Regions from separate parts of the Pseudomonas tremae genome, predicted to be linked through region 1. Evidence: predicted binding sites of a transcription regulator. Region 1 holds the regulator's gene; each other region holds the start of a gene.

Region 1 (10,211 bases):
GAACTGCAACGGCGAGCGCCTCAGGTCGTCGCTACAGCACGATTCCACGGCCTCCTCAGGCCTTTTCCACGGAGCACATTGATATGTCCTACACCTTGCCAGCACTGCCTTACGCCTACGATGCACTCGAGCCGCATATCGATGCGCAAACCATGGAAATTCACTACACCAAGCATCACCAGACCTACATCACCAACCTCAACGCAGCGGTCGAAGGAACCGAGTTTGCCGACTGGTCCGTCGAAAAGCTGGTGGCCAGCGTCAGCCAACTGCCTGAGAACCTGCGCCCTGCGGTTATCAATCAGGGCGGCGGCCATGCCAACCATTCGCTGTTCTGGGAAGTGATGGTGCCCGGCGGCGGTGGCTTGCCCCAAGGCGCTATCGCGGCTGCAATCGATGAGCAGCTGGGCGGCTTCGAGCGTTTCAAGGAAGCTTTCACCAAGGCGGCATTGACGCGTTTTGGCAGCGGCTGGGCCTGGCTGAGTGTCACCCCGGACAAAAAGCTGGTCGTTGAAAGCAGCGGCAATCAGGACAGTCCGTTGATGAACGGCAATACGCCGATTCTAGGCCTGGACGTATGGGAGCATGCCTACTACCTGCGGTATCAAAACCGTCGGCCCGAATACATCAACGCGTTTTACAACGTGATCAACTGGAACGAAGTTGCCCGACGCTATGAAGCCGCACTGGCCTGACTGTCAAATCAGGCGAGTCTGCACGTGCGCTCTGAAGTGCTTACTATCAGCCGTGTGAGGCGGTTGCGTCTTGTTGTCGGGGCGCTTCTGTTTATGGCGGGAATGGCGCTGCTGGCAGGGCAGGGCCTGAGCTGGTTGCAGGTGCAGTGTTGCGGGTGATGCATCGAGCATCAGCGTGACGTACCTGGTACGAGGGCTTATTCGCCCTCGTCGAACTTGTTATCAATCAGCTCTACCAGCCCGTCCAGCGCTTCCTGTTCAAACTCGCCTTCGGTGTGCAGATGGATCTCGGTGCCTTTGCCCGCTGCGAGCATCATCACCGCCATGATGCTTTTCCCGTCGACCATGCTTTCCGGCGCGCGGCCGACTCTGATCTTGCAGGGAAACTTGCCTGCGACACCCACGAATTTGGCGGCGGCACGGGCGTGCAGACCCAGTTTGTTGATAATGGTGATTTGACGGGCGGGCATCGCAGAGAAAATCCTTTCAGCTAAGGTCGCGGTGGCGAACCTGAACATTCTTGAGTGATTGTTGCAAGACCTGACCAAGCCTTTCTGTCAGGTAGACGGAGCGGTGATGCCCGCCGGTGCAGCCGATGGCAATAGTAACGTATGAACGATTACTGGCAGCGAACCGTGGCAACCATTTATTGAGGTAGGAGAAGATATCCTGAAACATTTCTTCTACATCGGGCTGCACTGACAAATAGTCGATGACCGGCTGCTCAAGGCCTGAATGGTCGCGTAGCTCGGGCTTCCAGTAGGGGTTGGGCAGACAGCGCACGTCGAAAACCAGATCTGCGTCAACAGGCATGCCACGCTTGAACCCGAAAGACTCGATCAGGAAGGCGGTGCCTGGCTCAGGCTTGTTCAGCAAGCGCAGTTTGAGCGCATCGCGCAGCTGGTAGAGGTTCAGGTGAGTGGTGTTGATCTTCAGGTCGGCCAGGTCGATGATCGGGCCGAGCAGGGTGGTCTCGTCGCGTATCGCTTCGGCCAGTGAACGATCTGCCGTACTCAGCGGATGGCGACGACGGGTTTCCGAAAAGCGCTTGAGCAGCGTTGCTTCGTCCGCATCGAGGTACAGCACGTCACACTGGATATTGCGCGCGCGCACTTCATCGAGCATTTGCGGAAAGCGGGTCAGGTGGCTTGGCAGGTTGCGTGCATCAATTGAAACCGCCAGCAACGGCTCGGCCAGCTCGGTATTGATCAGCGCGCGCTCTGCCAGCTCTGGCAGCAGGCCGGCCGGAAGGTTGTCGACGCAGTAGAAGCCACTGTCTTCAAGAACATCCAGCGCGGTACTTTTGCCCGAGCCCGAGCGGCCACTGACGATGATCATGCGCATGGTCAGGTCTTTCCGTTCTGTACGTCCAGCACCACTTGATAAAGCGCTTCGTTACTGGTGGCACTGCGCAAGCGCTTACGCACATCTTTATCGTCGAGCATGCTGGCGATCTGGCGCAGCAACTCCAGGTGCTCATCGGTAGCGGCTTGTGGCACCAGCAATACAAACAGCAGGTCTACCGGCGCACCATCGATGGCGTCAAAATCAATCGGGTTGGCGAGGTGAATCACGGCACTTACAGGCTGCTCGCAGGCGGCAAGGCGGCAATGAGGGATGGCTATGCCATTGCCGAAACCGGTCGATCCCAACTTTTCGCGAGCCACGAGACTGGTAAATACGGTGTCCGTATCTATCGTCGGGACTTCGCGACCGATCAGGTTGGCGATTTCCTGGAGTACAGACTTTTTACTGCCGCCCGGCGCGTTCACAAGTGAACGGCCGGCGGTCAGGATATTTTCAATTCGGATCATTTAAATGGGCGTTAGCGAGCGGCCGCACCTTTGAGGATGCTTTGCTGCTTTTCCTTATGCTTGAGCAATTGTCTGTCGAGCTTGTCAGTGAGCAGGTCGATAGCTGCATACATATCGTCATGTTGAGCATTGGCAACGACCTCTCCACCGTGGATATGCAGCGTGGCTTCGATCTTTTGCTTTAGCTTCTCGACCGCCATCGTGACCTGCACGTTCGTAATCTTGTCAAAATGCCCCTCGAGCTTCCTGAGCTTGAGCTCAATGTATTCGCGAAGGGGTTTGGTCACTTCCAGTTGGTGTCCACTGATGTTGACTTGCATACAGTTTCTCCTTTGCCAGTGCATAAAGCGACAGGCGTGATGCCTGTCACCGGGACGCTGTGGCTCGGCCTGCATCACATCAATCGCTTACGCTCACTGGAAGGCGCTATCCCGAGTGACTCGCGGTATTTGGCGACTGTGCGACGGGCTACTTGAATGCCTTGTGCCTCCAGTAAACCAGCGATCTTGCTATCACTCAACGGCTTTTTCTGATTTTCCGCAGCGACCAGTTTTTTGATGATCGCGCGGATCGCCGTAGACGAGCATTCGCCGCCTTCGGAGGTGCTCACATGGCTCGAGAAGAAGTATTTCAGCTCGTAAATACCGCGTGGGGTGTGCATGAACTTTTGCGTCGTCACCCGCGAGATGGTCGACTCGTGCATGCCCACTGCCTCGGCAATGTCATGCAGGACCAGCGGTTTCATGGCCTCGTCGCCGTACTCGAGAAAGCCTCGCTGATGCTCGACGATCTGGGTGGCCACTTTCATCAGGGTTTCGTTGCGGCTTTGCAGGCTCTTGATGAACCAGCGGGCTTCCTGCAACTGGTTGCGCATGAAGGTGTTGTCGGCGCTGGTATCGGCGCGACGCACGAAGCCGGCGTATTGCGGGTTGACGCGCAGGCGCGGTACGGATTCCTGATTGAGTTCGACCAGCCAGCGCTCGTTGTCTTTTCGCACGATTACATCGGGAATGACGTATTCGGCTTCCGTAGACTCGATTTGCGAACCAGGGCGTGGATTGAGGCTCTGGATCAATTCGATGACCTGACGCAGTTCATCTTCCTTGAGCTTCATGCGGCGCATCAACTGCCCGTAGTCGCGGCTCCCGAGCAGGTCGATGTAGTCGGTAACCAGACGTTGCGCTTCGGTCAGCCACGGGGTTTTGGCCGGAAGCTGGCGCAGCTGCAGCAGCAGGCATTCGCTCAGGTTGCGCGCCCCTATGCCTGCCGGCTCGAACTGCTGGATGCGATGCAGAACGGCTTCTATTTCGTCGAGTTCGATATCCAGCTCAGGATCGAAGGACTCGAGGATTTCTTCGAGTGTCTCGTCCAGATAACCCTGGTTGTTAATGCAGTCGATCAGCGTAACGGCTACCAGGCGGTCCTTGTCTGACATCGGCGCAACGTTCAGTTGCCATAGCAGGTGGCTTTGCAGGCTTTCGCCTACCGAGGTCCGGGTGGTGAAGTCCCACTCGTCATCGTCATTGCTTGGCAAGCTGCTGGCACTGGTCTGGTAAACGTCTTCCCATGCCGTATCGACCGGCAATTCGTTCGGGATGCGCTCGCTCCACTCGCCGTCCTCCAGGTTGTCCACGGTAGGCGCGGATTCCTGATAGGTGGGTTCTTGAACATCTGGGTTGGGCTTTTGTTCGATGTTGTCGGCAAGCGGGTCGGAGTTGTCGAAGTCGTCGCCTTCTTCCTGCCGCTCAAGCATAGGGTTTGACTCCAGCGCCTCTTGAATCTCCTGCTGGAGGTCCAGAGTGGAAAGCTGAAGTAAGCGGATTGCCTGTTGCAGCTGCGGTGTCATCGTCAGCTGCTGGCCCATTCTCAAGACTAGCGATGGTTTCATGGCAGGGGCTAAACACCTTATTCGCCGGCGCACACGCGCCATCTACTACAGGCGCCGGAGCGCCATCATTAAGCAAATTATATGCCTGAAACCTGTACCTTTGCCTAGAGCGTTATGACAAATAAAATAATGTCAATACGCTGCCCGGGCTTCCACTGCCGCGATGTGCCGGCGGCAGTCGATCAGAGGCGGAATTCGTGACCGAGGTAGACTTCCTTCACCAGCTGATTCGCGAGAATGGTCTCTGAATCACCTTCTGCAATCAGCTGTCCGTCATTGACGATGTAGGCAGTTTCGCAGATGTCCAGGGTTTCCCGAACGTTGTGGTCAGTGATCAGTACGCCGATACCCTTGGCCTTGAGGTGGTGAATGATCTGCTTGATGTCGCCCACCGAAATCGGGTCGACGCCTGCAAACGGTTCATCCAGCAGGATGAATTTCGGCGCAGTGGCCAGAGCGCGGGCGATTTCGACGCGGCGACGCTCGCCACCCGAAAGGCTCATGCCCAGATTGTCGCGGATGTGGGTAATGTGGAACTCTTGCAAGAGGCTTTCCAGCTCCTTGCGGCGGGCTCCGGCATCGAGTTCCTTGCGGGTCTCGAGGATCGCCATGATGTTGTCGGACACGGACAGCTTGCGGAAGATCGATGCTTCCTGGGGCAAGTAGCCGATACCTGCGCGGGCGCGACCGTGCATGGGTTGATGGCTGACATCCAGATCATCAATCAGTACTCGACCCTGATCAGCCCGCACCAGGCCGACGATCATATAGAAGCAGGTGGTCTTGCCGGCGCCGTTGGGGCCTAGTAGACCGACGATCTGGCCGCTGTCGATGGAGATGCTCACATCGCGCACGACCTGTCGGCCCTTATAGCTTTTAGCCAGATGCTGGGCTTTGAGCGTCGCCATTACTGGGCCTTCTGAGGTTGATCGGTTTTCTTTTTGGGCTGGATGACCATGTCGATACGCGGACGTGGTGTGGTCAGCTTGGTGCCACCATTGGCGCGGCCAGCAGTGACAACCTGCCTGACCGTGTCGTAGACGATCTTCTCGCCTTCGGAGGTATTGCCGTCATTGATAACCTTGGCCTTGTCGATCAGGACAATGCGGTCCTGCCCGGCGTAATACTGAATAGTGACGGCATACGCCTGCACGATCGGCTTGTCCGGCGCAGGCTTCTGCTCGTAATAGGCCAGGTTGCCGACCGAGGTGAAAACGTCGACTTCGCCCTGGGCATTACGTGTGATCGTTACCGTGTTGCCGGTCACTTTCATCGAGCCCTGGGTGATGATGACATTGCCCTTGTAGGTCGCAACGCCTTTCTTGTCATCGAGCTGGGCATCGTCCGACTGGATGTGGATCGGCTGATCGCGGTCAGTTGGCAGGGACCAGGCGCTCGCGCTTCCCAGTGCTGCGCCCAGGCCGAGCAATAAAGGAAGAGTTTTAACGAGACTCATACTGTCCTCTTACGTTGGAGAGCAGGTCCATCCTGCTGTCTTTCAAATACGCTTTCATTCCCTTGGCCGTAGTGACACCGCCCGCGCCGTCGATTCTAACGTCTTGGTCGGTCTCCGCATATTGCTTCTGAGGGAATACGGTCATGCGACTACTGGTGATAATGGTCGTACGTTGTTTTTCATCGGTGCGCTCCACACGAACGGCGTCCATCAGTTCGACCTGATCGCCGGCCGATGAAACTTCGCCTCTTTTGCTCTGCACGTGCCAAGGGAACTCGCCACCACGGTACATATGCAGATTCGGCATTGTCAGCAGGCTCACGTCCGTGGCCTTTACATGCTCTACCTTGTCGGAGGTCATGTCGTACTGAAGTGTGCCGTCGGGCAAGTACTGCACGCTGCGTGTATTGATTGCATAGTAGTCGATGGCGGTGTCGTCAGCCGACCCTGCAGGTTGATCCATGAAGCTTTCCGGGCTGACGTTCCAGTAGCCGACAGCTGCCAGCAGTACTGCCAGTACCCCGAAAAGCAGGAACTTCCGAATTTTTTTAGTGAACATAATGGCTTCTATAAATAGGCGGAGTGAGCCGCTTCAAGGTTGCCTTGCGCACTCAGAATCAGTTCGCAGAATTCGCGTGCAGCGCCTTCGCCGCCTCGCGCTTTGGTTATCCCGTGTGCATGCTCGCGTACAAAACCTGCCGCGTTGGCGACGGCCATGCCCAGACCGACGCGTCGAATGACTGGCAAGTCTGGCAGATCATCGCCCAGATAGGCGACTTGTTCGTAATCAAGTTTCAACTCGGCCAGCAATTGATCCAGTACCACCAGCTTGTCTTCACGCCCTTGAAACAGGTGCGCGATGCCCAGGCTCTTCGCGCGGCGCTCGACGATCAACGTTTTACGGCCGCTGATAATGGCAGTAGTAACGCCCGAGGCTATCAGCATTTTTATGCCCTGGCCGTCCAGTGTGCTGAAAGTCTTTATTTCGCTGCCATCTTCCAGGAAGTAAAGACGACCGTCAGTCAGTACGCCGTCGACGTCGAAAACGGCCAGCTTGATAGCCTTGCCGCGTTGCATGAGATCCTGTGTCATCGTTTCGGTATCCATTACATGACGCCTGCGCGCAAGAGATCCTGCAGGTTGAATGCGCCCACAGGCCGGTCGTTCCGGTCTACGACAACCAGAGCGCCGATCTTGTGGTCTTCCATGATTTTAAGTGCTTCGGCGGCAAGCATCTCTGCGTGCACGGTCTTGCCGTGAACCGTCATGACGTCATCGATGGTGGTCTGGCGGATATCGACAGGGCGGTCCAGCGTTCTGCGCAGGTCGCCGTCCGTGAATATGCCGGCGAGGGTGCCGTCGGCTTCCAGAATGGCAGTCATGCCCAGGCCTTTGCGGGTCATTTCCAGCAGCGCGTCCCTGAGCAGGGTGCCGCGCTGGACGCTGGGCAGCGCGTCACCGGAGTGCATGACGTTCTCGACCTTGAGCAGCAGGCGTCGGCCAAGTGCGCCACCCGGATGAGAGAACGCGAAGTCTTCGGCAGTAAAGCCTCGTGCGTCGAGCAGCGCCACAGCCAGGGCGTCGCCCATGACCAGTGCGGCGGTGGTAGAAGAAGTCGGCGCAAGGTTGAGCGGGCAGGCCTCATGCGCCACGTGGGCATTCAGGTTGATGTCTGCGGCCTTGGCCAGAATCGAATCGGGGTCGCCGGTCAGGCTGATCATCTTGATGCCCAACCGTTTGATGAGAGGCAGCAGGGTTACGATCTCGTTGGTGCTGCCGGAGTTGGACAGCGCCAGAATGATGTCATCGCGGGTGATCATGCCCATGTCGCCGTGACTGGCTTCGGCCGGATGCACGAAAAAAGACGTGGTGCCGGTGCTTGCCAGTGTGGCTGCGATCTTGTTGCCAACGTGTCCGGACTTGCCCATGCCGACCACCACAACCCGCCCTTTGCTGGCCAGGATCATTTCGCACGCTCGCACGAAATCCCCGTCCAGGCGCTCAAGCAAGCCTTGCATGGCTTCTATCTCGAGACGAATGGTGCGTTGCGCCGAGTGGATCAGATCACTGGATTGGTTCATGTCTGGAAAGGGTCAGCCTGCTGAAAGGCGGCGATTATAGCGGTAATGAACGATTCCCTCACGTCTGATCGTCGTTGTGTTGTTTTTAAACGAATTTCCTACGCGACTGCGGGTCTGTATTCAAGCCTGTGACCATAACATTGTGGTACAGAATATTTTAGCGAATACCTGAACCGGTCGGTTCTCTTCTTGGGGGCGGTTGGCTGCGGTGATATAGTTCGCGGCTTGTTCGGACTGCCTGGGCAGCTTGTCTGCCGCCACTGTTCAGTGGCCGAGGGCGGATGCTGTATCGCAAGGAGTTTAGATGAGTTCTGATGACGCCTATGCGGTCGAGTTGAAAGGTGTGTCTTTCAAACGCGGTACGCGCACCATTTTTAATGACGTCGATATTCGTATTCCACGCGGCAAGGTCACGGGAATAATGGGGCCGTCTGGCTGTGGCAAGACTACCTTGCTGCGCCTGATGGGCGCTCAGTTGCGCCCGAGCGCCGGCCAGGTGTGGGTGAACGGCCAGAACCTGCCCGATCTTTCGCGCAGCGACCTGTTCGACGCGCGCAAGCAGATGGGCGTGCTGTTCCAGAGCGGCGCGCTGTTTACCGATCTCGACGTTTTTGAAAACGTCGCCTTTCCATTGCGTGTGCACACCGAACTGCCGGAAGAGATGATCCGCGACATCGTTCTGCTCAAGCTTCAGGCCGTAGGCCTGCGCGGCGCGGTAGAGCTGATGCCCGATGAGCTGTCGGGTGGCATGAAACGTCGTGTGGCGCTGGCTCGTGCGATTGCCCTTGACCCGCAGATCCTGATGTACGACGAGCCTTTCGTCGGGCAGGACCCGATTGCAATGGGGGTGCTGGTGCGCCTGATCCGCCTGCTCAATGATGCGTTGGGGATCACCAGTATCGTGGTGTCTCACGACCTCAGCGAGACGGCGAGCATCGCCGACTATCTCTATGTTGTGGGCGATGGACAAGTGCTGGGGCAGGGTACGCCACAGGAACTGATGTCCTCGGACAATCCGCGTATTCGTCAATTCATGACCGGCGAGCCCGATGGCCCTGTGCCGTTCCATTATCCGGCGCCGGATTTTCGCGAAGATCTTTTGGGGAAGCGCTGATGCGCAATAAGTCACTGATGGACCGGGTTCGTCTGCTTGGACGTTCGGCCATCGATATCGTTGCTGTTCTGGGCCGCTCCGGCCTTTTTCTGGTGCATGCCCTGCTGGGGCGTGGTGGTGCTGGCAGCAGTTTTCAGCTGTTGATCAAGCAGCTGTATTCCGTCGGTGTGATGTCTCTGGTCATCATCGTGGTCTCCGGCGTATTCATCGGGATGGTGCTGGCGCTGCAGGGCTTCAGCATTCTTGCCAAATACGGTTCCGAGCAGGCCGTCGGTCAGATGGTCGCCCTGACGTTGCTGCGCGAACTGGGACCGGTGGTCACAGCCTTGCTCTTTGCCGGTCGCGCAGGGTCTGCACTGACCGCCGAGATCGGCAACATGAAGTCCACCGAGCAATTGTCGAGCCTTGAGATGATCGGCGTCGATCCACTCAAATACATCGTTGCGCCGCGCTTGTGGGCCGGTTTTATCTCGTTGCCGATTCTGGCGATGATTTTCAGCGTGGTGGGTATCTGGGGCGCTTCCTGGGTAGCGATCGATTGGCTGGGAGTCTATGACGGTTCTTTCTGGTCGAACATGCAGAACAGCGTTTCTTTCACGAACGATGTGCTCAATGGGGTGATCAAAAGCGTCGTATTTGCCTTCGTGGTGACATGGATTGCCGTTTTCCAAGGGTATGACTGCGACCCTACTTCCGAGGGGATCAGCCGCGCGACAACCAGGACGGTTGTATATGCCTCCTTGGCCGTGCTGGGACTGGACTTTATTTTGACCGCCTTGATGTTTGGAGATTTCTGATGCAAAACCGTGCCATCGAAACCGGTGTCGGCCTTTTCCTGCTGGCCGGGATACTGGCTCTGCTGCTGCTGGCCCTGCGAGTCAGTGGTCTGAGCACAAGCGCGAGCACCGACACCTATAAACTTTATGCCTACTTCGACAATCTGGCCGGTTTGACTGTCAGAGCCAAGGTCAGCATGGCTGGCGTGACTGTCGGCAAGGTGACCGCGATCGATCTGGATCGCGACACCTTTACAGGTCGTGTCACTCTGGAAATACAGAAAAAGGTCGACAACCTGCCTTCGGACTCGACCGCGTCGATTCTGACCGCCGGGCTGCTGGGTGAAAAGTACATAGGCATCAGTGTTGGCGGCGATGATAAGCTTC
Region 2 (10,211 bases), 2.4 Mb from region 1:
GTTACGCGCTATTACAACCCTGAAGTTCACATCGGCGCGTTCGCCCTGCCACAGTACGTGCTGCAGGCTGTGAACAAGGCCAGCAACGACTGACCGGCCTGCGGCGCGCCAAGGCCTGAACGTCTGAAGCACCACTTGGGAGGCTCTTGGGCGCGCTTCTGGCGACAGAAATTTCACACGTTCTGTCCCAGAATTGCGCGCGAAACTGAACAGGTGTGCGCCTTCACGGGCGGACCTGGCCCCAGGCGCCCCGCAATCAAGTAATATCTGCGCCCTGCTGCACGCCGCCGTCCCGAGAGGAGGGCGTCGCTGCACCACTGAACCTACTTCTGAATCCACCGGATCCTGACAACCATGGCCAAAACGGACGCCCAGATTCATCGGCAAGCCCGCTTGCAAAACCCGACTGTCAAATCGCATCTGGCGTACATCCTGCTCAGCGGCTTCGCCCTGATGGTGATGTACACCCTGTTGCGCATTGGTCTGCTGGTCTACAACCGCGAGATGATTGGCGACACGCCAGCCTCGACGTTCGTTGAGGCGCTGTTCAACGGCATGCGTTTCGACCTGCGCCTGACAATGTATCTGCTCGTTCCGCTGGTGCTGTCGCTGTTCAGCGCCCGGGCCATGTCAGCGCGCGGCTTTTTCCGTTTCTGGCTGACCCTGGTCGGCAGCATCACGCTGTTCCTGGGCCTGATGGAAATGGACTTCTATCGCGAGTTTCACCAGCGCCTGAACGGCCTGGTGTTTCAGTACGTGAAGGAAGATCCAAAGACCGTTCTGAGCATGTTGTGGTACGGCTTTCCTGTGGTCCGGTACCTGCTGGCCTGGGCTGCGGTAACCTGGCTGTTGAGTCTGGTGTTCAAGGGTATCGACCGCATCACGCGCCCACGCCACGTCACCACGACGGGTACCCACACAGTGGCGTCTGTTGCGCCCTGGTACATGCGCACAGGCGTCTTCGTGCTGGTGCTGTTGGTCATGGTGGTGTGCATTCGCGGCACCCTGCGCCAAGGTCCGCCGCTGCGTTGGGGTGATGCATATACCACCGAATCGAACTTTGCCAACCAGCTGGGGCTGAACGGTACGCTGACTCTTATCACTGCGGCCAAAAGCCGTATGTCCGAGGATCGCGACAATATCTGGAAAGCCACACTGCCTCAGGATCAGGCGCAGCAGACCGTGCGCGACATGTTGCTGACCCCCCACGACAAGCTGGTCGAGCCTGACATTGCCGCCGTGCGTCGCGACTTCACGCCGCCGGCCGAAAACACGCTGCCGATCCGCAACGTCGTCGTGATTCTGATGGAAAGCTTCGCCGGTCATTCGGTGGGCGCGCTGGGCAGCGATGCCAATATCACGCCGTACTTCGACAAACTCTCCAAGGAAGGCCTGCTGTTCGATCACTTCTTTTCCAATGGCACGCACACCCACCAGGGCATGTTCGCCACCATGGCATGCTTCCCGAACCTGCCGGGTTTCGAATACCTGATGCAAACCCCTGAAGGTGCGCACAAGCTGTCGGGCCTGCCGCAGCTGCTGAGCGCAGGGCGCAACTACGACGACGTGTACGTCTACAACGGCAACTTTGCCTGGGATAACCAGTCGGGGTTCTTCAGCAACCAGGGCATGACCAACTTTGTCGGTCGCGATGACTTTGTCAATCCGGTTTTCTCCGATCCGACCTGGGGTGTGTCCGATCAGGACATGTTCGACCGTGGTGCGCAGGAATTGAAAGCCCGGCAGGATGGCAAGCCGTTCTATGCTCTGCTGCAAACCCTGTCCAACCACACGCCGTACGCACTGCCTGATCCCTTGCCGGTCGAGCGCGTGACCGGGCATGGTTCGCTGGATGAGCACCTGACTGCCATGCGCTATGCCGACTGGGCATTGGGCCAGTTCTTCGAGAAGGCCAAAAAAGAGCCGTACTTCAAGAACACCCTGTTCGTTGTATTGGGTGATCATGGTTTCGGTAACAACAAGCAACTGACCGAAATGGACCTGGGCCGCTTTAACGTTCCGTTGCTGCTGATCGGTCCTGGCGTGCAGGAAAAGTTCGGTCAGCGCAGCAGTACCGTGGGTACTCAGGTCGACGTGGTGCCGACCATCATGGGTCGTCTGGGTGGCCAGAACCGCAACCAGTGCTGGGGGCGCGATCTGCTGAACCTGCCGGAAGGCGACAAGGGTTTCGGCGTCATCAAGCCATCGGGCAGCGAGCAGGTGGTGGCCATTGTCAGTGGCAACCGCATCCTGATCGAGCCGACCGAGATGCCGGCCAAATTGCTGACCTACACCCTGGGCGCTAACCCGCACGCAGAAGAAGTGCCTGACGCTCCAGACACTCAGGAACTCAAGCACAAGCTGGAAAGCTTCCTGCAGACTGCAACCAAAAGCCTGCTGGACAACACAGCCGGTGTAGAGGCCAGCAAAAACCGCAACTGACGGAGACAGACTCGCCAAGCCGACGAGTCCTGTCACCCATGAAAAAGACCCTTGGCATGCACTGCAAGGGTCTTTTTTCTTGCCTGCTGTTCGCGCGGGTCCGGCACTAATCCGTTGGAACGAATGAGGGGCTGGAAATGTCCTTATGAGATAAGCCGGAGTGCCCGGCTTCGTTCTGGAGGCGTTGATGAAACAGTGGGCCATTTTGTATCTGGACAAGGACGGCGTGCAGCAGCGCCTTGAGGCTGATTTTGCAGCCCGTCCCAGCGAGGAAGAGGTTGCGCAGATGCTGCGCAAGGGCCTTTACCCGATGACCGATGAACTTGATCTCAATGATCTGGACGGCCGCACTGCTGAACCTACTGTAAAGACGCTGAAGGACCATAACAGCGTAGAGATCATTTCCATTACAGAAATGAGCTGACCGCTGGTTGCTCAAAAACCTTTTCGTGCCAACCACTTGGCATCCGGCCCGCGATAGGGCTACTCTGCAGATGAGGTCATTCGAATGACCTCTGACATCTCGATACCCGGCCTGCACACGCGCCCGGCCTGGTCAGCTACATGCTTGATTCCCTACGTCGGATTATCTGTCGTGAGGCGGCCCTCTCCAAGGTGGTCGCTCTGGAAGAGTTGAAACTCTATCTATCGTTGCATAGGAGGACGTTTCATGAGCACAGCCTATCAAGAGGACATCAGCAGTAACGTACTGCGCCGCATGAAAGAAGGCGGCTTCGATTTCGCGCGCATTTACCCCATCGAGTTTTATGCCATTTTCCCGGATGAGGAACGGGCTCGGCGGGCTGCAGAGCAATTTCGCGGCGAATCCCTCAATACCCAGATAAACGTACGTGACGACGGTGCCTGGCATTTGCAATTGAGCAAAGTGATGTACGCCACTTATGCCGGTATCGGTGACTTCGAGCAGGACTTCCAGGCGGTTATTTCGCCAATGGATGGTGAGGTCGAAGGCTGGGGCGTTACACAGGAAATCAGAAGACTGCATGCCTGAGGCATTTCGGTCGGAATGCAAGACATTGACCGGCCGATTCGGAATGCTTTCCGCGTCGGCCGGTCTTGTTTTTGGGCTCTGGCCAGGTCAGGCAACACTTGCTGTGGTCAAAAAAAAGCCACTCAATCGAGTGGCTCAAAGGGAAGTCTGTTTAGAATCTGCAGGCGGTGCCTGAACATGATGCTTGATACAAAAAGGGTGTCTGGCGCCCTGTTTGCTCGGTTGCCGGGGAGTATGGCGAACTAATATTGGTGGCGGAAATCAACTCTGACTATGCCGATCATAGATTTCACGATTCAATAATGCTTCCGAATGAAGCGTAAACGAATCAGCCAGAGCGTTTAATGCACAGGAATGGTGCGAGCAATGGTGGTTTTTTACCTAACCCGTTGATTAAAAAGCGTTTATGCCGGTGGCACGGGCTTTGCGAAGGTCTTGGTGTCCATGGTGACAAGGAGTACGGCATGATCCGCACCTTTTATGACGAGATGTACGATGCTGGCGGCATAGTCCGCCCGCACTATCGGGAGTTTGCCCGCTGGCTGGGTGATACGCCTCCCGAGCTGCTGGCTCAACGCAGGCGCGAAGCCGATCTGCTGTTTCACCGTGCCGGAATCACCTTCACGCTGTATGGCGATGAGCAGGGGACCGAACGGCTTATTCCTTTCGACACCATTCCGCGCAGCATTCCGGCCAGTGAGTGGCGGGTGGTCGAACGCGGCTGCATTCAACGCGTCAAAGCGCTGAATATGTTTCTGGCCGATCTTTATCACGACCAGCGCATTATCAAGGCCGGCATAATTCCCGCCGAGCAGGTGCTCGCCAACGAGCAGTACCAGCTGGCTATGCAGGGTCTGAACCTGCACCGCGATTTGTACTCGCATATTTCCGGCGTCGATCTTGTACGCGACGGAGACGGCACCTATTACGTGCTGGAAGACAACCTGCGCACACCGAGCGGCGTGAGCTACATGCTCGAAGACCGCAAAATGATGATGCGGTTGTTTCCGGAGCTGTTCTCGGCGCAACGTATTGCACCCATTGATCATTACCCGAATCTGCTGCTCGACACCCTCAAAAGCTCAAGCCATCTGGACAACCCGAGCGTTGTGGTACTGACGCCCGGACGTTTCAACAGCGCCTTTTTCGAGCATGCGTTCCTGGCCCGCGAGATGGGTGTTGAGCTGGTCGAAGGCGCGGATATGTTTGTCCGCGATGATCGCGTGTTCATGCGGACCACTGATGGCCCCAAGGCTGTCGATGTGATCTACCGCCGCCTTGACGATGCGTTTCTCGACCCGCTGGCGTTCAACCCAGACTCGATGCTCGGCGTCCCTGGCCTGCTGGCTGCCTATCGCTCCGGCAATGTGGTGCTGGCCAACGCCATAGGTACCGGCGTTGCCGACGATAAATCGGTCTACCCGTATGTCACTGACATGATTCGTTTCTATCTCGACGAAGAGCCGATTCTCAAGAACGTACCGACATGGCAGTGCCGCAAGCCTGAAGAGCTGTCGCATGTGCTGGCCAATCTGGGCGATCTGGTCGTCAAGGAAACCCAGGGCTCCGGCGGTTACGGCATGCTCGTCGGCCCTGCTGCAACTTCCGCTGAAATCGAATCTTTCCGGGCCCGCCTGAAAGCCAAGCCGCATGCCTATATCGCCCAGCCTACGTTGTGCCTGTCGACCTGTCCGACATTTGTCGAGAACGGCATTGCCCCGCGACACATCGATTTGCGCCCCTTTGTTCTGTCCGGTCGCGAAACCCGCGTCGTCCCTGGCGGGCTTACCCGAGTGGCCTTGCGTGAAGGCTCACTGGTGGTGAATTCGTCTCAGGGTGGCGGAACCAAAGACACCTGGGTGGTCGAGGATTAAGGATGCCTGTCAATGTTAAGTAGAACTGCCTCGGATCTTTTCTGGATGTCGCGTTACCTGGAGCGAGCGGAGAACCTCGCCCGAATGCTGGACGTGAGTTATTCGCTGTCGTTGATGCCTCAGGACGGGCGTGGCGACGGGCTGGATGAAATAGCCATGCCGCTGCTGATCACCGGCACGCTGGAAACCTACATCGAGCGTCATGGCGAACTGCATGCCGAGCGCATGCTGCACTTCTTCGCGCTGGACGCGACCAACCCGGCCAGCATCTACAGCTGCCTGGGCGCCGCCAGGGCTAGTGCGCATGCCGTGCGTGGCCGAATCACCGCAGACATGTGGGAGAACATCAACTCCACCTGGCTGGAAATTCGCGGCATCGCCCAGCAGGGGCTAACCCGCTATGGCATGAGCCGCTTCTGTGAATGGGTCAAGGAGCGCTCGCACCTGTTCCGGGGCGCGACCTACGGCACCATCATGCGCAACGATGCGTTCCGTTTCATTCGTCTGGGCACGTTCATCGAGCGCGCCGACAACACCATGCGGATGCTCGACGCGCGTTACGAAATGCTCGAGTTGCGTGGTCCACAGGCCAATGCCGCGGCGGATAATTCCGCTGCGGGTTATTACCAGTGGAGCGCCTTGCTGCGTGCGCTGTCATCGTTCGAAGCGTATACCGAAGTCTATCGCGATGCGCCAGGCGCGCGTCAGGTAGCCGAACTGTTGCTGTTGCGGGCTGATATACCGCGCTCGTTGCGCGCCTGCCTGGAAGAAATGGACGTCATTCTGGCCAGCCTGCCAGGCGTCAACGGTCGTCCTGCGCAGCGCATGGCGGCCGAGATGGACGCAAGATTGCGCTACACCAGCATCGACGAGATCCTCGAGGAAGGCCTGCACGAGTGGTTGAACGAATTCATTCCAATGCTGGCCCAACTGGGTGATGCGATCCACATTTCGTATCTGGAGGCTGCATGAGACTCTCTATAAGCCATGAAACCACCTATCACTATGATGATCAGGTGCGTTCCAGTATCCAGTATCTGCGCCTGACGCCTCACGACAGCGAGCGTCAGCAAGTGCTTAGCTGGCAACTGACCTTGCCGCGCCCGGTGCGCGCGCAGATCGACCCGTTCGGCAATATCCTGCACGTGTTAAGCCTTGAAGAGCCCCACGAGGCGATCATCATCGGCGCGCGTGGCCAGGTCGAGATTGACGAGACGCGTGAGTCAGAGCATGAAAGTCAATCGGCATTGCCGTTTTTGCGCGTCACGCGGCTGACGGAGCCGGACGAGGCGATTCGCAGCTTCGCCGCCACGGAGTGTCGCAAGCGCGCCGACCGCACGGCCTTGATCGACCTGATGCATGCGCTCAACCAGCACATGACTTACACCCAAGGCGCAACGGAAGTTGACACCAGCGCCGCTCAGGCGTTTGCCGGACGCTCGGGTGTCTGTCAGGACCACACTCACGCCTTCCTGGCCTGCGCTCGCACTATGGGCGTGCCGGCGCGTTATGTATCCGGTTACCTGTGCAGTGAAGACAGCGAACACCTGTCCAGCCATGCCTGGGCCGAAGCGTGGATTGACGACGCGTGGTACAGCTTCGATGTGACGAATCAGTTGGCCATCCCCGAGCGTCATTTGAAGCTGGCGGTCGGGCTGGATTATCTGGATGCCTGCCCGGTGCGCGGCATGCGCCGGGGTGGCGGGTCTGAGCAGATGCATGCCAAGGTCGTGGTCTCGCCCATGACCGGCACGCCAAAGGTGAAGACCCGGGTGCAGGTTCAGACACAGCATCAATGATGCGCGGGACGTGAAGGTCAGGCGGCCGGGATTTTATCCTCCGGCCGTTGCTTACTCGGCAGGGTCGTCAGTGATGTCGTAAAGCGCATTGTGCAATTCTTCGTAGTTACCGCCATTGATCACGCTGAAGTAACCTGCGGCCCTTAGTTTTTCCTGCGCCTTGTCGGCCTTGCTGTCAGTACTGCTGAAGATGACGAACACCGCATTGCGGTCGGCGATTACCTGCTTCATCTGGTTTACCAGTCGCCTGTCGTCAACCCGCACCGCATTCAGCACCGAGCCTGCTTCGTAGTCGGTCTGACTACGAATATCCATCGCCAGCTTCCCTTCCTTCAGTGCAGCCACGGCGGCTGCCTGATCTACAACGCCGGCGTGTGCAGCAACGCTGCCGACCAGCGCAAAAACAGCAATCCATTGGCGCATGAACCCATCTCCATCAGTGCGAGTGGAAATAGTGGCACAGTTACATACTGTCCGAAAGCGTAGCGGATCAGCCAAACAACCTGTTCAGGTTGGGCACTATCAATAGCAGGGTAGTAGTGAAGAGAATAAGTCCTGCCTGGCGTACTTTAGGATGTTTGAGCTTGAGTTTGAGCATGGCTGACCGCCTTTTGTTGTTATTCCTGAGCGACAAAAGCGCGTCGAAGGCATGACCGATTCGACGGCTCGCAAGGTTGCACGTTGAACAGGTGGGCGCGGTCAATTGACCGCTGGCCCGAGCGCTGAATGGATTTTGCGCGAATCCTGTTACAACTCTAACCATAGAGGTCATAAATGCAGGGGTTTATACCTGTTAGGCATTTGAGAGCGAAATAATCGATCTTAATGTTATGAACTATTGCAGCGCATGACCTGAAGGCCTTTGCTAGACACGTCGAACATAATCATCAGTTTTCTACCGTTCGTCCGAGTCGGATATTTCCTGCGATGATCAAGCATTCGTCTGGCACGCTCATCGCTTGATTTGGGCATGCCTACAGGGCAGTCTCCACCGTATATTCTCGCCTCATCGCCGCTTCAGGGTCCCATTTATGTCGTTACGCATCTGCATTCTTGAAACCGATAATCTCCGGCCTGAGCTGGTCGAGCAGTATCACGGGTATGGGCGGATGTTCGAGCAACTGTTCGCCCTTCAGCCTATTGTAGTGGTCAACTGATCCCGGACACGACGTTAAGTTTTTTCTCGTACTGAGCGGGTGCCAGTCCATTATTGAACTGGTGTGGCCGAACCCAGTTGTAGCGATGCATCAGATAATGACTGATATCCCGCTGTGCCTCTTGGGCCGTCATGTAGCCCACGGCGGGTATCCACTCGGTTTTCAAGCTGCGGAATACACGCTCCATCGGCGAGTTGTCGTAGCAATTACCTCGGCGACTCATGCTCTGGCGCATGCGGTATCGCCAAAGCCGCTGGCGAAACTGTCGGCTCCCATATTGGGAGCCCTGATCTGAGTGAAACAGCAGGCCCTGAGGCTTGCCGCGTTGCTCATAAGCCATGTCCAGCGCCTTGATGACCAAGTCCGTGTCCGGTTTGTTTGAAAACGCCCAGCCCACCACCCGACGCGCATAAAGATCCATAACCACCGCCAGGTAATGCCATTTTCCTTGCGCCCAGATGTAGGTGATGTCGCCACACCAAACCTGATTGGGCGCGGGTACATCGAACTGCCGATTCAAAATGTTCGGAATGTCAGGCCTCTCCACTGTTGCTTTTTTATAAGCATGAGAGCCAGGTTGCTTGCTGATTAATCCCAGTTCCCGCATCAGGCCACGTACCTTGAACCGGCCAATTTGCTCGCCATCTTCCTGCAATACCGAAACGATACTGCGGCTGCCAGCAGCGCTTCGACTTTGCCCGAACAGCTCATTGACTCGACTGAGTAAACGAACCCGCTCGGTGTCTGGAGCCCGACGCCGCTGGCAATGGTCGTAGTAGCACGAGCGAGGTGTCTCGAACATCTCGCACAGCAATTCGATCGGCTCATGGGCACCTAGCTGATCGATCAGCGCAAGCGCTCGTGTTCTTCCGACATCAAGAGCGCGGTAGCCTTTTTTAAAATGGATTTCTCCCGCTCAAGACGAGCGATGCGCGCTTCCAGCTCCTGAATTTTCTGCTGCTCGGGCGTCAGGGCTTTGCTCTGAGGCGTCACGCCATTGCGCTCCTGCTGGAGCTGGCTAACCCAGCGACGCAGCGCAGACTCGACCACTCCAAGCGAGCGAGAAGCTTCGACATGGCTATAACCTTGATCGAGCACGAGGCCTGCGGCCTCACGTTTGAATTCAGCGGAGAAGGTACGGCGTTGCTTGGTCATCAGACACCTCTATATCTGGCGATATTCTCGCCTAAATGAGTGTCCGGAATCATTAGACCACTACAGGAAGTGTTAGCCGGAGGCAAGGGTGTCGCGGGTGACTGCGAATCTGAAGGAAGCCCGAGGCAAAATGCTGGCCTGACGAACAGGAGGCGGATGAGGCGGCACAGCGGGGTAAGGAGGCCGCAATTGTCAAAGCCCGATACTTGCACGGAACGCTGTGAAGTTCTGACAGGCACAAGCAGGAAGGTCGTGCGAATTACCTTGAGATATCGGCACGCTTGCCATTGTGCTACCGAGCGTCGAGAGGCGACGGGATGAGCGTGCAGGAGTCAGCTGAAGCCGTAGTAAGTGACGAATAACCCGTTCAAGGGCTGAACAGGTTATGCCGTTAGTTGGCCTTCACCCCATGTCCGGGGCGGTACTGTAAGCACTTCGTCCATGATCATCTTGGCCGTGATGCTTCCTTCAGGATGTCGTCTGCGTTCTACTTGGTGGCTGTGATGGGTGTCTTTTGGTGACGCTGGTAGGCAACCTTAGGACCTAAAAGGATCAGGTTCCCCGGCACACTGTTTTAAACGAGCAATAACATCATGGTCAGTCGCAGCAGTGTCGATTCCACCTTTATCATCAAGGTAGATGTCTATCGTTGCCCAGCGCTTAGGTGTGATGTCGATGCATTTTCGTAAACCTCTGTCGGTCCACCAAAAGAACACCATGAAGAAGTTCTCATCAGGAAATACATGACCAAACTCCGATGTCGCTTCCCCCG
Region 3 (10,211 bases), 1.2 Mb from region 1:
GTTTCTCATGACACTGCTTTTACCCATCTTAAAATGTAGCCCGATTTCAAGCGGGGCGCGCCAGCCCTTTGAACCAGAGGTTTGAAGATGGAGGCCGTTAGGACAGAAACCGGGCGCAGCCAATCGTCACATCAAATCCTGAACGCATACGCATAGGCACCTCAATTAGCACTCCCCGTAGGCCTGACCACAATCTCACTCACATCCACCCCGTCAGGCTGCTCGATCGCATACATAAGCGCCCGGGCGATCGCGTCCGGCCCCAACGCAACTTTTCGAAACGCTTTCATTGCTTCACGCGCCGTTTCGTCTGAAATCGAGTCGGCCAGTTCTGACTCGACCACGCCGGGGCATATGACCGTCACGCGAATTTTGTCGGTTTCCTGCCGAAGGCCATCGGAGATGGCGCGGACAGCGAATTTGGTGGCGCAGTACACCGAGGCGGTCGGGGAAACGGCGAGGCCACCGATGGACGAGATATTGATCACCTGACCATGCCCTTGTGCTTCCATGCCCGGCAGTACGGCGGCGATGCCGTGCAGCACGCCGCGAATGTTGACGTCGAGCATCTGGTTCCATTCCGCGATTTTCAGCGAGGCGAGTGGCGACAGGGGCATGACGCCTGCGTTGTTAACGATCACGTCGATCTTGCCGAATTCACGCTTGGCGAAGTCGGCAAATGCCTGCACGTCGGCTGCATCGGTGACGTCCAGCGCGCGGAAACGCACCGAGCCGCCTTGCGCTTCGATGTCTGTTGCCAGCGCCTTCAAACGCTCGGTGCGCCGCTGCACGTCATCCGCTCCGACGCGCCGTCCGAATTGATTCATGCTGTTCATCGGCCAGCCCTTTGCCTGATTGTTCAGGGCCGCAAAGAGGTTGGGCTGGGCGATGAGCAGTATGTGTACGACCCGCTCAGCTACCTTGTGGTCGCGGTGACTGTGCCGGTTTCCGGGCAGGTGATTGAAGCGAGTTGCGACGCACCTTATCTATGTATTCGTCTGGATTTCGACCCTGTGCAAATCGCCCGGCTTATTGCCGATGCGCCGCTCAGTGGCGTACCGGACGAGCCACAGCGCGGTCTGTTTCTGGATCGCGTTGACCAGCCTCTGCTTTAGACGGTGCTGCGACTCGTGCGCCTGCTCGATACACCCAGAGACATCGGCATGCTCGCGCCGCTGGCGCTGCAGTATCAGAAACAATTGCGACTGCAGGAAGCTCGGCGGCTGATGATCAATGAAGGTCTGGATGTATCCAGCGCCTGCTACCGCGTCGGTTATGAAAGCCCTTTGCAATTCAGCAGGGAGTACAGCCGCCAATTTGGCTGCCCGCCTTCAACAGACCTGAGCCGGGTACGTCAGATAGTCTGACGCAGCGTCATGCAGTCACTGCCTGGGCGCTGTCAGATGCGCATATTGATCCTGACTGACCCATCCCGTGAACGAACGATCATCGGCGTTGATGAACTCAACCTGGGCCGCGCCATCCTTGAAGGCCAATACCCCGACGACATCACCTTTGACGATGTAGGAGCCACGAGTGGCTTTGGCATTTGGCGTCTTCTGCAGCCATGCCTTGTCAGCCTTGACCTTTACCAGACTTATCCACTGCTTGCTTGCCGTGCGGCTCAGGTCCAGGCCTGTGGCGATTTCCGGCACCAATACATTCAGACAGCCAGAGTGTTGCTGGCCGTGCTCGATGGTCAGTGTCACACCATCAGTCGAGGGCTTTAGTGTTCCCGGATAGGCGCCGTCAGACCAAGACGCTATCGTTACGTCTTTCCCGGCCTCGACAGCGCCTTTTAGATAGAACGCACAACTGAAGGGTGGGTCTTCGCCTATTTCTTCCGCGTAGTAGCCTTCGACTTGATGCTCGGGCGTCACGGCGAGCAACAATTGCTCGTATTTGCCGGAATGCAGTGTCGAATTGTCAGCGGCGGCGGATATGCCGGCAAAGAATGAAACGGTTGCCGTTACGAGCCATCGGAGCAGGGGAAGGTTGTGCGTCATGCTTCAGTCCATTGATGAGGAAAAATGACCTACAGGTACAGATCGCTTTCAAGAGCGTCTTGGGGTGATCAATAGGCAGAGACGCCTACCCACAATCTGCGCAAGGCAGAGATCGAGAAGGGAGCGCAGATTCGTGAGCAAGTCAGGTGTCTGGCCCGCTGCGCCTGATGACACTCCCCAGTCAGCGTAGCCAGCAAAACCTTACTCAGCCTTTTCAGCCTCAGTTTTTTCAGTCGCGCCTGTCTTCGCTTCCAACTCGGCCATTTTGGCCTCCAGCGCTTCAAGGCGGGCGCGGGTGCGGGCGAGGACAGCCATCTGGCTGTCGAACTCTTCGCGGCTGACCAGATCAAGTTTACTGAAGCCGCTTTGCAGCAGGGCCTTGAACTGGGTTTCGAATTCGCCGCGGGGCACTGGCGTTTCGCCGTTGAACAGGCGGGAGGCGTGGCCGCTGAGGGCGTCGAGAAAGGCTTTGGGTGCGAGCATGATGATTTCCCTGAAACAGATGGCGGCAGTGTAACACGCAGTGTCTATAGTCATTTTCAGGTGTGATGTGCACGTTTATGGGGCGCTGTGACGTGCACGCGGGCACCATTGCTGTGCATTCGCTTCATTGCGACACCGCTCTGACCACGCAAAACCTGCCCAAGAACCTGTATTCAATGAATATTCACGAGATGGCAAGCTTTCTGCTTAGTGGCTTATGACCCATGCACTGATGCAGTCGCTGTGACGAATGCAGTGCGGCAGGCGGAGCGGGGATGTTTCGTCATACGCGGTCTTCTGGCGTTGGTCTGGCCTGATCAGGCGGCCGACACGTTACAAAGCCAGGCACTGCGCTTAGACTTGAGTCGGGTTTGTTTTCCTGGGGCAAGTCCACCAAATTCGGGAGAAAGTTTTCATGAAGCTAGTCACTGCCATCATCAAGCCGTTCAAACTGGATGACGTGCGCGAGTCGTTGTCCGAGATCGGCGTGCAGGGCATCACCGTCACTGAAGTCAAAGGCTTCGGGCGTCAGAAGGGTCACACTGAGCTGTACCGCGGTGCTGAATACGTTGTCGACTTCCTTCCAAAAGTGAAGATCGACGTCGCTATCGATGACAAGGATCTGGATCGTGTCATCGAAGCCATAACCAAGGCCGCCAACACCGGCAAGATTGGTGACGGCAAGATTTTTGTGGTCAATCTGGAACAGGCCATTCGCATCCGTACCGGCGAGACCGATACAGACGCAATTTAAGCCGCCAAACCCCAACGCCCCAGGAGAAAACAATATGACTCTGCGTCAATTCGCAGGGCTCGGTGCCCTGTTGTCCCTCGCAATACCTGGTCTTGCCCTGGCGGCTGATCCAGTGGCCGAGCCGGTGCTGAACTCTGGCGACACCGCATGGATGCTGACCGCGACCGCTCTGGTCCTGTTCATGACCATTCCCGGCCTCGCGCTGTTCTACGGCGGCATGGTTCGCTCGAAAAACATCCTGTCGGTGATGATGCAGTGTTTCGCTATCACCGGTCTGATCAGCATCCTCTGGGTCGTCTACGGCTACAGCATTGCGTTTGACACAACCGGTATGGAAGCGGGCGTCGTCAACTTCAACTCTTTCTTTGGCGGTATGGGTAAAGCGTTCCTGGCGGGCATCACGCCGGCGAGCATTACCGGTCCTGCCGCATTGTTCCCTGAGGCGGTGTTCGTCACCTTCCAGATGACCTTTGCAATCATCACCCCCGCGCTGATCGTCGGTGCTTTCGCAGAACGCATGAAGTTCTCTGCGATGCTGATCTTCATGGGTATCTGGTTCACTCTGGTCTACGCACCTATCGCCCACATGGTCTGGGGCGGCGTTGGTGGTCTGCTGTGGGACTGGGGCGTTCTCGACTTCGCAGGCGGCACTGTGGTGCACATCAACGCCGGTGTAGCCGGTCTGGTGGCTTGCCTGGTACTGGGCAAGCGCAAAGGCTTCCCTACCACGCCGATGGCTCCGCACAACCTGGGTTACACCCTGATCGGCGCAGCAATGCTCTGGGTGGGCTGGTTCGGCTTCAACGCAGGTTCTGCCGCAGCGGCCAACGGCACAGCCGGTATGGCAATGCTGGTCACGCAAATCGCTACCGCCGCTGCCGCACTGGGCTGGATGTTCGCCGAGTGGCTGACCCACGGCAAGCCAAGCGCTCTGGGCATCGCATCGGGTGTGGTTGCCGGTCTGGTCGCCGTTACCCCGGCCGCCGGTACAGTCGGCCCGATGGGCGCTTTGATCATCGGTCTGGCAGCAGGCGTCATCTGCTTCTTCTGCGCCACCAGCCTCAAGCGCAAGCTCGGCTATGACGACTCCCTGGATGCGTTCGGCGTGCACGGTATCGGCGGCATCGTCGGTGCAATCCTGACTGGCGTGTTTGCAGCGCCGGCACTGGGTGGCTTCGGCACCGTGACCGACGTCGGTGCTCAGGTCTGGATTCAGTTCAAGGGCGTTGCGTTCACCGTCGTCTACACCGCGATCGTGACCTTCATCATCCTCAAGGTGCTGGATGCGGTGATGGGTCTGCGTGTCACCGACGAGGAAGAGTCTGTCGGTCTGGACCTTGCGCAACACAACGAGCGTGGCTACAACTTGTAACCCGCTGGCGATGCAAAAAAGAATGCCCGGTCTCCGGGCATTTTTTTTGTCTGAAGTTTGCGGATAAACCGCGCCGTTTTGCTGTCATTGATCTTGCCTGTGTCAATGATTTCGGCGACGTGACGCAGAGCAGGTGACGATGCTGCAGCAGTCTTCGTTAACTTGCAGGGAAGCCGGTTTATTGCGCGCTTTGCTTTTTTCTCAGTCGAGTTAGAATGCGCGCCGAAGGTGCGGAGAACGGTATGTGGCATCAATCCAGGATTGCCTTGCGGGCGAGGCCCCGCGGGTTCCATCTGGTGACTGACGAAATAGTCGCAGGCTTGCCCCAGCTGCGGGATTGTCGCGTCGGGTTGCTGCATGTATGGCTGCAACATACCTCGGCTTCGTTGACCGTCAACGAAAATGCCGACCCGGCGGTACGTCGTGACTTTGAGCGTTTTTTCAACCGTCTGGTGCCTCAGGGCGTGGACGGCTACGAACATGACGACGAAGGCCCTGATGACTTGCCAGCGCATTTCAAGGCCAGTTTGCTGGGCTGCCAGTTGGTTTTGCCGGTCACGGCGGGTCGACTGGCGCTGGGCACCTGGCAAGGTATTTACCTGGGCGAACATCGAGATGCTGGTGGGTCTCGTAACGTCCTCGCCACCCTTCAGGGTGAGTAGACATCGCCGCTGCTGTCAGCGGTGTTGAATTTTTCCGATCGCCATAGCAGTTCCCGGCGCTTGGGCTATAACTAATCAGCTTTCGCAAGTCATGAGGTAGAACATGAGCGACGACGATACTAACGACGATCTGGTAGACGACCTGGAAGGCGAAGAGGACGGTGAGGAGCTTGCAGCTGCTTCCCCGGAAGACGAGTCTGCTGAGCCAGACGACTCCGACGCTCCGGCAGCACCCGCCAAAGGCAAGGCCAAGGCCGCAGTGTCGGTCGAGGAGTTGCCTAGCGTAGAAGCCAAGAACAAGGAACGTGATGCTCTGGCGCGTGCCATGGAAGAATTCCTGGCGCGCGGCGGCAAGGTGCAGGAAGTGGAGGCCAATGTGGTCGCCGATCCGCCCAAGAAGCCTGACAACAAATACGGCAGCCGACCTATTTAAGGGCACAGATGCTGTATGAGAAAAAGCCCGCCGTCGCTGCGGGCTTTTTCTATTGTGGGCGTTTCATGCCGGTTTCAGGCCCAGCGCGCCAATACCTCCGGCAGTTGCGACAGGTTGTGTATCTCGGCATCCGGCAGGCGGTCTGCGTCCCAGACCTTGCCCTGCGGGTTGTACCAGATCGCGCGCATGCCAGCCTGGTGTGCGCCTGCAATATCGTCTTTGGGGTGATCGCCGACATGCACTGCCACCGAGGCATCAACGTCTGCGCGCCTCAGTGCCTCGTGGAACAGCGCCGGGTCTGGCTTGCCAATGCCGAGGTCTTCGGCGCACAGGGCAAAGGCGAAGTAGTCTGCCAGCCCCAGTCGCCGTACATCGGCGTTGCCATTGGTGATCACGCCCAGGGTAAAAGTCTTGGCGAGGATTTCCAGAGTGGGCTGCACCTCCGGAAAAATTTGCACCTTGTGACGGTTGTGCAAGAAGACCTCAAAGCTCTCATCGGCGAGGCTTTGCGCCTCGTCGCAGTCGTAGCCGGCATCTTCAAGGGCGTGAAACAACACACGTTGGCGCAGCGCGCTGATCCGGTGCTTAAGTGAGGGGTCTGCCGCCAGCAGCCGCGAGCGGATCTCCCACAGGTGTTCGACGGGGACCGGCCCCAGCTTCGGCGCATGTTCTGTCAGCCAGTCACGCAAAATGGCTTCGGCACTGGCAATGGCTGGGGCTGTGTCCCAGAGCGTGTCATCAAGATCGAACGTCACCAGCTTAATCATCTGCAGATCCTTTACGTTTGGCGCGCGGATGGGCGTTGTCATAGACAGTCGCCAGGTGCTGAAAGTCCAAGTGCGTGTAGATCTGCGTCGTTTTGATGTCAGCGTGGCCGAGCAGCTCCTGCACTGCGCGCAAGTCCTGGGACGATTCCAGCAGGTGACTGGCGAAAGAATGACGCAGCATGTGCGGGTGCAGATTCTGCCCCAGCTCTCGCTCGCCAGCCGCCTTGAGCCTGACCTGAACCGCCCGTGGGCCGAGACGCTTGCCTTGCCGGGTGACGAACACCGCATCGTCCTGCGGGTTGGCCAGCGCGCGTAGCGGCAGCCAGGTTTCCAGCGCCCGACGTGCCTTGCTGCCGACAGGCAGCACACGGGTTTTGCTGCCCTTGCCCAGAACCTGTATCAGGCCATCGCTAAGGTCTAGCTGGTCAAGGTTCAGGCCGGTCAGCTCCGACAGGCGCAGGCCTGATGAGTAGAACAGCTCCAGAATGGCGTGATCGCGGTGCGCCAGAAAATCATCTTCAACGCCACCGTCCAGCAATTGCGCGGTGCGGTCGGTGTCGAGCGTCTTGGGCAAGCGGCGTTCGCCCTTGGGCGGGGACAGGCCATTGGCAGGGTCGTGTGCGCAGATGGCCTCACGGTTCAGGTATTTGTAGAAGCCACGCACCGCCGACAGCATTCGCGCCAGGCTTCGTGAAGACTGGCCTTGTTGGTGCTGGCGGGCAGTAAAGCTGCGCAGATGCTGGATATCCAGCTCATTCCAGCTCGACAGTTGGGCTTTCTGGCAATACGCCAGAACCTTGCCCAGATCGCGTCGGTAGGCTTCAAGCGTATGCGGCGACACCTGGCGCTCACTGCGCAGGTGCATGCAGTACGCGTCCAGGTGCTGTTCCACGGCTAGCGGACCGAGCGTAACGAATGGGCGAAACGAGGCAGCAGACGGCTCAGCACGTCAGCGATATAGCTGAGAAACAACGTGCCGACGGAGCTTTTGTAGTGCTGCGGATCACGGCTGCCAATTGCCAGCACGCCATGCAGGCCCAGATGGTTGAGGCTGGCGATAGCGGTCGAGCCGACTTCCTTGCCTTGCTCTTCACCAAACAGAAAGGCCAGCTCATGCTCACGCAGCGCGCCGCAAATGATCTTGTCGCCAATCAGACCGCCGATGGCTTTCTGCGCGTCGACAGTACTGACCCAGCGACCTACCTGCATCGGGGTGTCGCTGAACAGGATCAGGCTGACGAAGGGCACCTGAAAATCCTGGCGCAAACTGTCTTCCACTGCGATGACAAGCTCGTCCAGGCTGGTGGCGTCCATCAGGGCAAGGTTCAGGCGTCGGGTTTTTTCGAACAGGCGATCGTTGTCCCGTGCGACGTCCATCAACTGCGACAGGCGATGGCGCATTTCGATGTTCCGTTCACGCAACAGTTTGAGCTGCCGCTCGACCAGCGAGACGGTGTCACCACGCTGGTGGGGAATGCGCATCGATACCAGCAGCTCGTCGTGCTCGGCAAAGAACTCCGGGTGTTCCAGCAGAAAAGCGATGACCGCTTCTGCCTCAAGGTCTGGCGCTGCGGCATCGACGGGCGATTCGCCGGGGGTGCCGGTTGAAGCTGGAGGCTGATCGGTCATCATGGTTACTCGCTTAAAGACGAACTTGGCCTTCGTAGACCCGAGTCGCAGGGCCGGTCATCATCACTGAATGTCCCGGGCCAGCCCATTCGATGGACAGGCGACCTCCGGGCAGGTCGATCAGCAAGGGTGAATCCATCCAGCCCTGGCTGATAGCGGCAACTGCTGCCGCGCAGGCGCCGGTGCCACAGGCCTGGGTTTCCCCTGCGCCGCGCTCCCAGACGCGCAACTGCGCGCGCTGGCGATCCACAACATGCAGGAAGCCGACATTGACCCGTGCCGGAAAGCGCGGGTGATGTTCGATCTTCGCGCCGAGTTCGTGTACCGGCGCATTGTTGATGTCATCGACACGCAGTACGGCGTGAGGATTGCCCATCGACACAGCGGCAAGCTCGACCGTCTGCCCGTCTACTTCGACCGAGTAGCTGCTGACTTGCTCCGCTGCCTGAAACGGAATCTCTTGCGGAGCGAACCGAGGCGGCCCCATATCGACGCTGATCTGCCCGTCGCTGCGGATATCCAGCTCGATGATGCCGCCTTTGGTTTCGACGCGAATCTGTTTCTTGGCGGTCAGGCGCTTGTCGAGCACGAAGCGTGCGAAACAGCGTGCGCCATTGCCGCATTGTTCGACTTCAGAGCCGTCCGAATTGAAGATTCGATAGCGAAAATCAACGTCCGGGTTGGTAGGCGCCTCGACCAGCAGCAACTGGTCGAAACCGATGCCGGTGTGGCGGTCGCCCCATTGTTTGGCGTGCTTGGGCAAAATATGCGCGTGCTGACTGACCAGGTCCAGAACCATGAAGTCGTTACCCAGCCCGTGCATCTTGGTAAAACGCAGCAGCATGGGATTACTCCGGCAGCAGGCTTTCGCCAGCGAACAGCTCGGCCACGGTTTCGCGACGACGGACTTCAAAAGCCTGAGTACCGTCGACCAATACCTCGGCGGCGCGGCCACGGGTGTTGTAGTTCGAGCTCATGACGAAGCCATAGGCACCGGCTGAATGCACCGCCAGCAGATCGCCTTCGGCCAGTGCCAGTTCGCGGCCCTTGGCGAGAAAATCACCGGTCTCGCAGATCGGACCCACTATGTCATAGGCACGAGCTTCGCCGTCACGAGGGCGCACCGCCGTGACGTCCATCCAGGCCTGATACAGGGCCGGGCGGATCAGGTCGTTCATCGCCGCATCGACGATGGCGAAGTCCTTGTGCTCGGTATGCTTGAGGTATTCGACACGGCTCAGCAGCACGCCGGCGTTGGCGACGATGAAGCGCCCCGGTTCGAACAGCAAGCCCAGGTCGCGACCGGCCAGACGCTCGCGCACAGCCTTGATGTAGTCGGCTGCCAGCGGTGGCTCTTCATCGCGGTAACGCACACCCAGGCCTCCACCCAGGTCAATGTGGTGCAAGTGAATACCGCAATCGCCCAAACGATCGACCAACTGCAGCAGGCGATCCAGTGCATCGATGAACGGCTCAAGCGTGGTCAGCTGCGAACCGATGTGGCAATCGACGCCGATCACTTCGAGGTTCGGCAACTGCGAGGCGCGAATGTAAACGTCTTCGGCCGCCGCAATGGCGATGCCGAACTTGTTTTCTTTCAGGCCGGTGGAGATGTACGGGTGGGTGCCCGCGTCCACGTCCGGATTGACGCGCAGCGAAATCGGCGCACGAACGTTGAGTTCAGCGGCGACGTCCTGCAGGCGCTCCAGTTCGTCGGTGGATTCGACGTTAAAGCAGTGCACGCCGACTTCGAGGGCGCGGCGCATGTCTTCACGGGTCTTGCCGACGCCGGAGAAGACGATCTTCTCCGCCTTGCCGCCAGCGGCCAGCACGCGCTCAAGTTCACCACGCGACACAATGTCGAAACCGGCGCCAAGACGCGCCAGGACATTGAGCACACCCAGGTTGGAGTTGGCTTTGACGGCGAAGCAGACCATGTGCGGCATACCGCTCAGCGCGTCGGCGTAGGCACGATATTGCGCCTCGATGTGAGCGCGTGAGTAGACATACGTCGGCGTGCCGAAGCGCTCGGCAATGGCAGACAATGCTACCCCTTCCGCGAACAGCTCACCGTCGCGGTAGTTGAAGGCGTCCATTGGATTCCC

What was found. The regulator sigma-54, encoded in region 1, starts transcription at its own class of promoters, with help from an activator protein. The targets are predictions, from matches to a motif close to ANTGGCATNNANNTTGCTNT.
Region 2: a site for sigma-54 is predicted at 3,866-3,885, ahead of I9H09_RS09125 (circularly permuted type 2 ATP-grasp protein). Genes of this name have one in related genera too.
Region 3: a site for sigma-54 is predicted at 2,680-2,699, ahead of glnK (P-II family nitrogen regulator). Genes of this name have one in related genera too.

Annotation. Positions count from the first base shown of each region.
Region 1 is NZ_CP066270.1:4,324,937-4,335,147, reverse strand. Features, by position in the region: gene I9H09_RS19625 (DUF2753 family protein) at 1-82, shown strand, start outside; gene I9H09_RS19620 (superoxide dismutase) at 84-695, shown strand; gene I9H09_RS19615 (HPr family phosphocarrier protein) at 893-1,165, opposite strand; gene rapZ (RNase adapter RapZ) at 1,182-2,039, opposite strand; gene ptsN (PTS IIA-like nitrogen regulatory protein PtsN) at 2,042-2,509, opposite strand; gene hpf (ribosome hibernation-promoting factor, HPF/YfiA family) at 2,521-2,829, opposite strand; gene I9H09_RS19595 (RNA polymerase factor sigma-54) at 2,904-4,397, opposite strand; gene lptB (LPS export ABC transporter ATP-binding protein) at 4,580-5,305, opposite strand; gene lptA (lipopolysaccharide transport periplasmic protein LptA) at 5,305-5,853, opposite strand; gene lptC (LPS export ABC transporter periplasmic protein LptC) at 5,840-6,412, opposite strand; gene I9H09_RS19575 (KdsC family phosphatase) at 6,421-6,960, opposite strand; gene I9H09_RS19570 (KpsF/GutQ family sugar-phosphate isomerase) at 6,960-7,934, opposite strand; gene I9H09_RS19565 (ATP-binding cassette domain-containing protein) at 8,239-9,048, shown strand; gene mlaE (lipid asymmetry maintenance ABC transporter permease subunit MlaE) at 9,048-9,845, shown strand; gene mlaD (outer membrane lipid asymmetry maintenance protein MlaD) at 9,845-10,211, shown strand, end outside.
Region 2 is NZ_CP066270.1:1,960,171-1,970,381, forward strand. Features, by position in the region: gene speE (polyamine aminopropyltransferase) at 1-93, shown strand, start outside; gene I9H09_RS09110 (LTA synthase family protein) at 355-2,442, shown strand; gene I9H09_RS09115 (hypothetical protein) at 2,630-2,866, shown strand; gene I9H09_RS09120 (ribonuclease E inhibitor RraB) at 3,113-3,454, shown strand; gene I9H09_RS09125 (circularly permuted type 2 ATP-grasp protein) at 3,919-5,328, shown strand; gene I9H09_RS09130 (alpha-E domain-containing protein) at 5,341-6,300, shown strand; gene I9H09_RS09135 (transglutaminase family protein) at 6,297-7,127, shown strand; gene I9H09_RS09140 (rhodanese-like domain-containing protein) at 7,179-7,550, opposite strand; partial or broken gene I9H09_RS09145 (amidotransferase) at 8,159-8,269, shown strand; one part of gene I9H09_RS09150 (IS3 family transposase) at 8,277-9,184, opposite strand; one part of gene I9H09_RS09150 (IS3 family transposase) at 9,184-9,439, opposite strand; gene I9H09_RS09155 (hypothetical protein) at 9,976-10,211, opposite strand, start outside.
Region 3 is NZ_CP066270.1:5,538,749-5,548,959, reverse strand. Features, by position in the region: gene I9H09_RS25160 (SDR family oxidoreductase) at 162-836, opposite strand; partial or broken gene I9H09_RS25155 (AraC family transcriptional regulator N-terminal domain-containing protein) at 738-1,367, shown strand; gene I9H09_RS25150 (hypothetical protein) at 1,383-2,006, opposite strand; partial or broken gene I9H09_RS25145 (addiction module antidote protein, HigA family) at 2,097-2,174, shown strand; gene I9H09_RS25140 (accessory factor UbiK family protein) at 2,208-2,489, opposite strand; gene glnK (P-II family nitrogen regulator) at 2,905-3,243, shown strand; gene I9H09_RS25130 (ammonium transporter) at 3,278-4,615, shown strand; gene I9H09_RS25125 (secondary thiamine-phosphate synthase enzyme YjbQ) at 4,858-5,277, shown strand; gene sutA (transcriptional regulator SutA) at 5,381-5,710, shown strand; gene I9H09_RS25115 (HAD family hydrolase) at 5,785-6,477, opposite strand; gene xerC (tyrosine recombinase XerC) at 6,470-7,369, opposite strand; gene I9H09_RS25105 (DUF484 family protein) at 7,372-8,106, opposite strand; gene dapF (diaminopimelate epimerase) at 8,120-8,950, opposite strand; gene lysA (diaminopimelate decarboxylase) at 8,955-10,202, opposite strand.